Regions from separate parts of the Synechococcus sp. CC9605 genome, predicted to be linked through region 2. Evidence: predicted binding sites of a transcription regulator. Region 2 holds the regulator's gene; the other holds the start of a gene.
What was found. Region 2 encodes NtcA, which controls nitrogen genes in cyanobacteria. Its sites were predicted from a motif close to GTANCNNNNGNTAC; they were not measured.
Positions count from the first base shown of each region.

Region 1: SYNCC9605_RS14605 (DUF4278 domain-containing protein) is a predicted target of NtcA. The motif match lies at 2,227-2,240, and genes of this name have one in related genera.

Region 1 is NC_007516.1:1,023,628-1,027,817, forward strand. Features, by position in the region: gene SYNCC9605_RS05495 (hypothetical protein) at 57-269, shown strand; gene SYNCC9605_RS05500 (SDR family oxidoreductase) at 326-991, shown strand; gene SYNCC9605_RS05505 (J domain-containing protein) at 1,007-1,783, shown strand; gene SYNCC9605_RS14600 (hypothetical protein) at 1,826-1,981, shown strand; gene SYNCC9605_RS14605 (DUF4278 domain-containing protein) at 2,036-2,140, opposite strand; gene SYNCC9605_RS05510 (hypothetical protein) at 2,647-2,838, shown strand; gene SYNCC9605_RS05515 (ParA family protein) at 2,848-3,495, shown strand; gene SYNCC9605_RS05520 (hypothetical protein) at 3,622-3,828, shown strand; gene SYNCC9605_RS15110 (hypothetical protein) at 3,871-3,999, shown strand; gene SYNCC9605_RS05525 (hypothetical protein) at 3,996-4,190, shown strand, end outside.
Region 2 is NC_007516.1:273,374-277,563, forward strand. Features, by position in the region: gene pth (aminoacyl-tRNA hydrolase) at 1-443, shown strand, start outside; gene SYNCC9605_RS01325 (DUF3146 family protein) at 443-700, shown strand; gene SYNCC9605_RS01330 (resolvase) at 678-1,124, opposite strand; gene SYNCC9605_RS01335 (DUF3084 domain-containing protein) at 1,121-2,272, opposite strand; gene ntcA (global nitrogen regulator NtcA) at 2,300-3,016, opposite strand; gene rph (ribonuclease PH) at 3,075-3,818, opposite strand; gene SYNCC9605_RS01350 (cob(I)yrinic acid a,c-diamide adenosyltransferase) at 3,964-4,190, shown strand, end outside.

The DNA of each region.
Region 1 (4,190 bases), 750 kb from region 2:
CTTCCTGAGATGCGGAATGTCCTGAGCCATAACCAGTGGCCTAGGCGTCTGTGGGCATGATCCTCACGCGATATCTCAGCAGTGAAGGTTGGGTGGAGGAGTGTTCCCATGCCAACGCTTTTGATGCCTATATCGATGCACGGCGGCGCTGCGTGCTCCGAGGCTGCCCCTACCTGCTGGTGGATGCAGAGACGGGCAGCACGGTCTCAGTGCTCACGGTGAAACAGTGTTTGCATCAGTACGGCGTGGAGGGGGATTTTCCGGTGTGATCGTTTCAAGGGATCGACGCAAGAGCCGGCAGGATGGCGGTTGCTGAAACCTCCCGATGGCGACATTTCTAGTCACCGGTGCCAACCGTGGGATCGGCTTGGAATACTGCAGGCAGCTCAAGGCCCGGGATGATGACGTGGTGGCGGTTTGCCGTCAAACCAGTGATGAACTCGAGGGTCTGCGGGTGCGGGTGGAAGCCGGCCTTGAGTTGAGCGACAGCCAAGCCATTGATGACCTGGTGCAGCGTCTGGATGGTTTGCCCCTCGATGGCGTCATCCTCAATGCCGGGATTTTGCAGTCGATGGGCCTGATGGATTTGGATCCCACCGGGATTCGACGCCAGTTTGAGGTGAATGCCCTTGCTCCTTTGCTGCTGGCCAGGGCGTTGGTGGATCAGATGCCCAGTGGCGCCAAGTTGGTGCTGATGACCAGCCGCATGGGGTCCATCGACGACAACAGCTCGGGAGGTTCCTATGGCTATCGGATGTCGAAGGTGGCCCTCAACATGGCTGGAAAATCGTTGGCGATTGACCTGGAATCGCGGGGCATCGCCGTGGCGATTTTGCATCCCGGATTGGTGCGCACCCGCATGATTCGCTTCAATCCCAGCGGGATCCCCCCCGAGCAGTCGGTGAAGGGTCTGCTGGCACGGATCGATGGCTTAACCATGGCCACCAGCGGCAGCTTCTGGCATGCCAATGGTGAGTTGTTGCCGTGGTGAGACGGGAGACACGCTTTGGGCTTTGATCCGCGGCATTGGTCTGGTGGACGTCCTGAACAACGGGTCACAAGCAATGTTGAGGCGTTGCTGGCAGAGAACGATGCTTTGCGTCGCGAGGTGTTGCGGCTCAACCGTGAGTTGGAGCGATTGCAACGCCAACGCATTCGCACGCAACCAAGATCCCATCGCCCCTGGAGTGAGCCATCGGCTCAAGCTTCACCGCGGATCAGCAGCCAACAGGTGCAGGCCTGGGGGCAGGCCCTTGCTCAGCAGCCGGGATGGACGGCACTGCGTCAGCGGGGTTTGGAGCTGTTGATTGAGCAGCTAAACCGCATTGGTTTTCCTGCCCACTTAAGCCTTGAACAGCGGTTGGATCGGTTGGTTCCGGGGCTGGGAACAGATCTCCTGGCGGCGGTGGGTGCCAAGCCGAACAAGCAAACAACGGCAGTTCTGGCGGCGTTTGCCTTGTTTGGGGTTCGCGCTAGTGAATGGCTGGATGAGGATTCACAGCGTGTGGTGGAGCAGCTGCGTCAGCGTCAGGAGCAATCCGGTTCCAGACGGCAGGGGCGCCGCACCCGAACAGACCAACGTCAAACCGATCGTCCGGAAAATGGCCATGCCCATGAATCACGCCGTGCAGCTTTAGAGGTGTTGGGCTTGGATGCCAACGCATCCCTGGCGGAGATCAAGCAAGCGCATCGAAAACTGGTGAAGCAGCACCATCCCGATCTCGGTGGTTCTGCTGAGGCGTTTCGACGCGTCAATGAGGCGTATCAGTCGTTGGTTCAGTAACACCTTGGTTCGACAACGCCGCCTTTCCCGTGTTGATCGGTCTTGTCCGATGATTTGAAGGAGCAACAGGTGGTGTTGATGCCGGTGGAAGTTGGTGTGGTGCTGATTGGTGCTGGCTTTGCTGTGGCTGTGTCCCTCGCCGTCGCCGTTTGGTTTGAACGTTGGAAGGCAAGACAGCCCGATCCTGAAGGCGAATGAGCCATAAAAAAAGCCCCGCTTCGGCGGGGCTTGAAAGAGGTCGTCGTGCTGTTGTCAGCGAGCGACTTTCTGACCGCGGTAAACAAGAACAGGGCGCTGAACATCGGAAGCAGCAGCGTTGCTCTGGTTGTACTTCTGGCCGCGATAGGTCAGGGTCATGATGAGTTCCTCGAAGCAAGCTCAGGTCCCCGTTCCATGGCCTGAGTCGAACTGCGCCTCGCCGAAGACGAGGTGAACGTGGTCGCGTAGCAGTTGCTACACACCTCTTACAGAAGGACTGTCAATCCGCGCGTCGTTCGTACCGTTACAAAACAGGAATTCTGTTCGGCTCAGGCTGTTTGATTCAGGCCTTCAAGTGGTTCAAGCGCGTTTGGGAGGTGTGTGCACGGGGCGTGGCTTGAGTTGGGGTGCTTTTTGCGTCATCACAGGCTGAAGATGAACTAAGTCAATTCTGTCGTTGCTGGGATGGTCGGAATGATGGATCGGCTACCGATCTCGAGGTTCCAGATCTGAACCTTCTGGCCCGGACTCAAAGCTTCCATTAATTCGTTGTTCTGCTGAACAGTTCGGCTGCGATTGGGTGATGCTTGATGCTTACTCAATGTGAAGCTGCTGGCGCTCAGAGATGCCATCCGTACGGTATGGACACAACAGTTTTCGCGGTCATGAACAGCTCTCAGAGCAAGGATGATTGGGTGAAGGCGCAGCAGCACAAGTTCCATAAACCCATTGATGTGGACACCTTGATGTGGGTGCGCAATCGCTTGATGCGCTTGGAAGTGGAGGCTCGTTGGGCCGACCGCATCTGTGTGTTTGAAGAGTTCTTCCCCAACGACGCGATCATTCCGCGCATTTAAACCTCCGCCATGTTTTTGACTGTCTTTGGCCAGAAAGGTGGTGTGGCAAAAACCTGCACCAGCATTCATTTGGCTTGTGTTTGGGCTCAGCAGGGCCTACCGGTGTGTGTTGTTGATGCGGATCGCAACCGCTCGGCAACCGCCTATGCCGCCCGAGGTATGCTCCCATACGAGGTGGTGCCTGTGGAGGCTGCAGCAAAGGCCACCCGCCATGCCCAGGTGATCATCACCGACGGGCAGGCCAGCAGCCACGAAGATGAACTCAAGAACCTTTCGGCCGGAGCAGACCTGGTTTTGCTGCCCACCACGCCGCAGGCTAGATCGGTTGAGCTCACCGTTGAGCTCTCCTCAATCCTCAGGCAGATGGACACGAGACATGCCGCGTTGTTGGTGAAGGTGGACAGCCGAAAACAACGGCTTGCCCAGGAAGCGCGCCAAATTTTGGAGGGGTTTGATGTGGATGTGATGCAGGCGGAAATCCCCTTGTTGGCGGCGTTTGAAAAAGCAGAGGTGGAGGGTGTTTGTGTGTCGAATGCTGTGGATGATCGTGGTCGTGCCGATCTGCGCCGCATGGGGGGATGGTCGGCTTACTGCCAGGCCGCTGTTCAGATTCGTGATCGCTTGTTGGCAGCACCGCCTGACGCCGTAAGTGCTTGATCAAGAACCACCTCACTTCCTGCATCGGTCGCCAATCAGACAGATCTTCAGCGCTGCAGCCGCAATCCTTGACGCAGCTGATTGAAGGTTGATGGGACGCAGTTCTTGGTTGAAAAATCCCACCCGTTGCTCAGCAGCATCCACCTGGCAGCCCCAAGCTCAATCTGCTTCTTCTGGTCAGGTGACCGTGAAGCCTTCCTCCGCCGCGGTTCTGCTCAAAACGCCGAGCATCACCAACAAAGCCGCGTGATCGAAGCCGTTGTGATGCTCGCCATCGGTTTGTCGATGGCGAGCGTGGTTCTTGGCAATCTGAACAACGACGAATCCGTCTAGGTTCAAAAGCGCCTGCTTTTGATGACTAACTTGTTGGCCTTTATGCTCGGGCAGCTTGAGATCAGCAATCTCACAGCGGCCTTCCTCCTCCTGGTGGCGGTTGTCTTTGTGGGCAGCTTCGCTGTGGTGTCATTGCAGACCGGTGAGCTGATCAAACCGCTCAAAAAATGACTGACACGTTTGAGCTGAACGGCCGGCAGATCCTTTTGAAAGCATCCAGTGATCGTGTCGTCGCTGAACGGGTGGTGCGTCACATCCAACGGCGCCTTGATGAAGACGACTGGCGTCCCTACACCTGCAAGGCAGATGCCGTTCAAGCTTGGTTTCGTCTCGGCGGGATTCGAGCTCAAGTGCTTAGGGCT
Region 2 (4,190 bases):
AGCGGCTGCGCTTGCTGATGCCCCAGACATACATGAACGACAGCGGTCGCGCGATTCGTGCGGCCCTCGATTGGTTTGGCCTGGAGCCCCACCAACTGCTGGTGCTGGTGGACGACATGGACCTACCGCTTGGTCGTTTGCGGTTGCGGGCCCAGGGCAGCGCCGGGGGGCACAACGGCTTGCGCAGCACCATTCAGCATCTTGGGACTCAGGCGTTCCCAAGGCTGAGGATCGGTATTGGTGCGCCTGCTGAGAATCCTGCCGAACGTCGTGTTCGAACGGTGTCCCATGTTCTTGGTCCGTTCAGCAAGGTGGAGCAACCCTGCGTCGGCGCTGTTCTTGATGCTGTTCTGGACGGGATTCAACGTCTTCAGCGCCAGAGCTTTGAGCGCGCTGGAACCTGGATCAACGGTTTTCGCTACGACCTGGAGCCTGTCGACTGATGCCGGCTCTCCCGGCGACAACGGCCCATTTGCGGGTGCTTCGCCAGTGTTTTCAAGCCAAATGCGTGGAGGGTGAAGTCTCTGCCGGAGGTTTTGAGTGGCAGTTTTCCTGGGCCTTTGATCGCGGCGAACTGGTGGTGGAGCCGTCCCTGGGACGTGCCTTGATCGAGGATGCTCTGCGGCGGTTTCTGGTGCGTTCCGATTACAGGCTGGAACCGGGGGGTGACTACACCTTCATGGTTCGGGCCAGGTTCTGAGCGAGAACGTGGGGGCCGGCTCCGGCCATCTCAGGCTGCACTGCAGGTGCTCCTCAAGCATCACCAAAGCTGCAACCGCATCCAGATCCACCGGTGGAATGCGCAGCCCTGCCGGCAGCATCCTTCGCCAACCCCGCGCCGGCCACAGCGTCCAGTAACGCTGTCTTGCCCTCAGGGTTGTTCCCTGCTCCGGAACCAAGGTCAGATGGCACAGCCGTTCTAGTCGCTTGATCCAGGCTCGGCTTCCCGTGCCATCGCCGATCAGGATGCGGTCGAGAGCTTGGTCTTGATTCCACTGCTCCAGCCAGGGTTCCACGGCCTCCGGGGCCAGCACATATCCTTCGCGCACAAGGCCGAGCTGAAGATCGGCCAGCACAAGACCACATTTGCAGCGACCTGGATCGAGAACGGCCACTCGTTTCATAGGGAGGCCTGAATGGTGACAACGACAGGATCGGCGCTGTCGCTGACCCCTGCGGAAATCACCTCCAGGACCACGCTTTGGCTGGGGCCTTCCATCAGGGTCTGGGCCAGTTGGGAGAGGGCTGATCCATCGAACTGAAGCCCCTCGGTCAGGGATCCACGCCGCTGCACCTCGGCATAGGCCGAGGCCAGGAGAAGGTTCAACCGTGTGCGAATGCCCTCTGGCGTGCGGTCATTCGGTTGAAGCGTGGTTGTGGCCAGCACATCTCCACGTTGGGCCACCGGCCGGTTGGGACGCGCCTCGGGGAAGGCGTACACCGCCGTTTCACCCCGCAGCACATTGGTGGCAGAGCGCAGCGAGATCACCCAGGTTTCCGGTTTGCGGATGATGTTTTGCAGGCGTTCCACGTCGCTTCGAGGAACGCGGATCAACTGGCGTTCGGGCGCTTCGCCAGGCCTCACTTTCCCGTAGGCGTTGAGATTGGCCTCCTGCAACAACCTGTCGACGGCCTGTTTGGCCTGGTCCGGAGCCTCGAGTCGAACCGTTGCTCTCGCCAAGGTCTGGCCGCTGCTGATCACCACCGATCCACGCCTCAGGGCGACCAGATTGCGTTCAAGTTGTTTGAGTTCCTGCTCCCCGGCACGGATACGGCTGCGAACGCTGTTGAGTTCGGCTTCCGTGCGTTGAATGTCCGCATCGCGGGAGGCGATGTCCTGGCTGAGGCGCTCACGTTCAGCTTCAAGTTGGGCCCGCTCGTTCTGAAGAGGAGCCAGTTCAAGGCGCAGGGTGTTGGCCCGCTGCTGCGCTTGCTTCAGCTCAATGGCGATCCGCCGGGTTTCTGTTTGGGTCTTGTCCCGTTCACGCTCGGCTGCCTTTAGCTGTCGCCGGCTGTCCTGGAGCTTCTCCTGCAGGGCATCCAACTCAAACAGGCCCACCCGCAGCTGTCGGCTCACCAGCAGCATCAGGCCAAGTGAAAGCGCACTGATCAGGCTGCCGGTCAGAACCGTGATCAGAACGGCGGTGCGCCTTGGGCGCATCTTGAACAAACTCAGTCGCGCTTTGCCGACGCGGCTGCCCAGACGATCACCCAGGGTCGACAGCACTCCCCCGAGCACCAGCAGAACCAGAATCAGTGCCCAGCCGCTCATGGCTGCACTCGTGGGGCGATGGCCGGACTAGCTGAAGCGTTTGGCCAGAGCGATCGGATCCAGAACGGTGATTTTCTTGCGGTCAATCTGAACCAGACCGGATTGACGCAAGTCTCCCAGCAGACGCGTAATTGTGACGCGTGTTGAGCCAATTGCTTCAGCGATGGCTTGATGGGACAGGCGCAGATCGATGGTGATGCCCAGCTCATCCGCCACGCCGAAATCCCTGCACAGCACCAGCAGGAAGCTCACCAGCCGGGACGACATGTCCCGATGGGTGAGGGTTTCAATCATCGTTTCGGTCTGCAGAATCCGGCTGGAGAGACCCTGCAGCAGGCGCAGTCCAACGCTGGTGTCGGCTTCGATGGCGGCCTTGACGGAGGTCGCCGGTGCCGTCACCATCTCGACCCTGGTAAAGGCCACAGCGTGGTAGAAGCGATCAGAGCGTTGGCCGGTCAGCAGTGACAGCACACCGAAGAGGCTGTTCTCGCGGAGCAGGGCCACGGTGATTTCCTCCCCCGACTCATAGACGCGGGACAGACGAACGGCCCCCCGGCGGATCAGATACACCCGTTCTGCGGGATCTCCAGGGAAGAAAATGGTCTTGTTGCGGTCCACCAGTTCACTGCTGGCGCCATCGAGATCTCGGATGATCTCAAGGAGAGAACGGTTGGCCGGTTCTGCGCTGGGAGAAGGAGCCACCATCTGCGGGGCGTATCGGCTGAAACCTCGGCTACTGGTCATGACAACCCCCTGGTGAAGCGAAATTACGGACCCGGCGGTGGCCGCCATGTAGCGGTTATTACGTAACGCTGCTGTGCTCGGTGAAGGCTTGGCGTTGTGCCTGCATCAGGGATGACAATCCCGGCTCCGCCAAATCCAGCAGCTCATTGAGCTGGCTGCGGCTGAAGGGTGCTCCCTCCGCAGTTCCCTGGATTTCCAAAAGACGGCCATCGCCGGCCTGCACAACGTTCAAGTCCACCTCGGCTCGGCTGTCTTCGCTGTAGTCCAGATCCAGCAAGGCCTGGCCATCCACCAAGCCCACGGAGACGGCCGCCACCTGATCGACCAGCGGCGATTGCTCCAGCACTCCCTGTTCCACCAGCGATCGGCAGGCCTGGTCCAGGGCGAGCCAAGCCCCGGTGATCGAGGCCGTCCGGGTGCCGGCGTCCGCCTGGATCACGTCGCAGTCGATCAGCAAGGTGCGCTCCCCCAGGCGTTCCATGTCGATCACGGCGCGCAGGCTGCGCCCGATCAACCGCTGAATCTCCTGGGTGCGACCCGAGAGTTTCATCAGCTCCCGTGATTGCCGCTGTGGGGTGGACCCTGGCAGCAACCGGTATTCGGCGCTGAGCCATCCCAGCCCTTCTCCCTTCCGCCAGCGGGGAACCTTGCCCTCCAAGCAGACGCTGCAGAGCACAGCGGTTCGGCCCGTGTGAACCACCAGGGAGCTCAGAGCAAACCCCATGGGATTCCAGGTCACCGAGAACGGTCGCAACTGCTCTGGGCGACGGCCATCAGTGCGGTGTTCAGGGGATTGGCTCATCGGTGGTGTGCAGTTCGTCAAGCCTCGCAGGCGGTTGGTTCTCGCCCCGTCCAAACACCATGGGTGGTGTCAATCCCCTTGTGGAATGTGATCTCGCCGCTACATTCAAGGTCTCGCCGGGGGCACCCGGGCAGATGCTTCCGTGATGACCACAAGCCTCGCCAATCCCCAAGCATTCCAGAACTCCCTGGATCAGGATCAGCAGGCTTTGCAGCGGGCGGGCCTCAGGCCCGTAGCACCTGTCTCTGATTCGCCACCCCTGCATCTGGTGGCCCCCGAAGGGCAGCTTCAAGTGCATACGGCGCCCTACCGAGGCAGTTTCGCCAGTGTTCTGAGTCAGGCCATGCGTGCTGCTGGCTTGGGCAGTCGTGT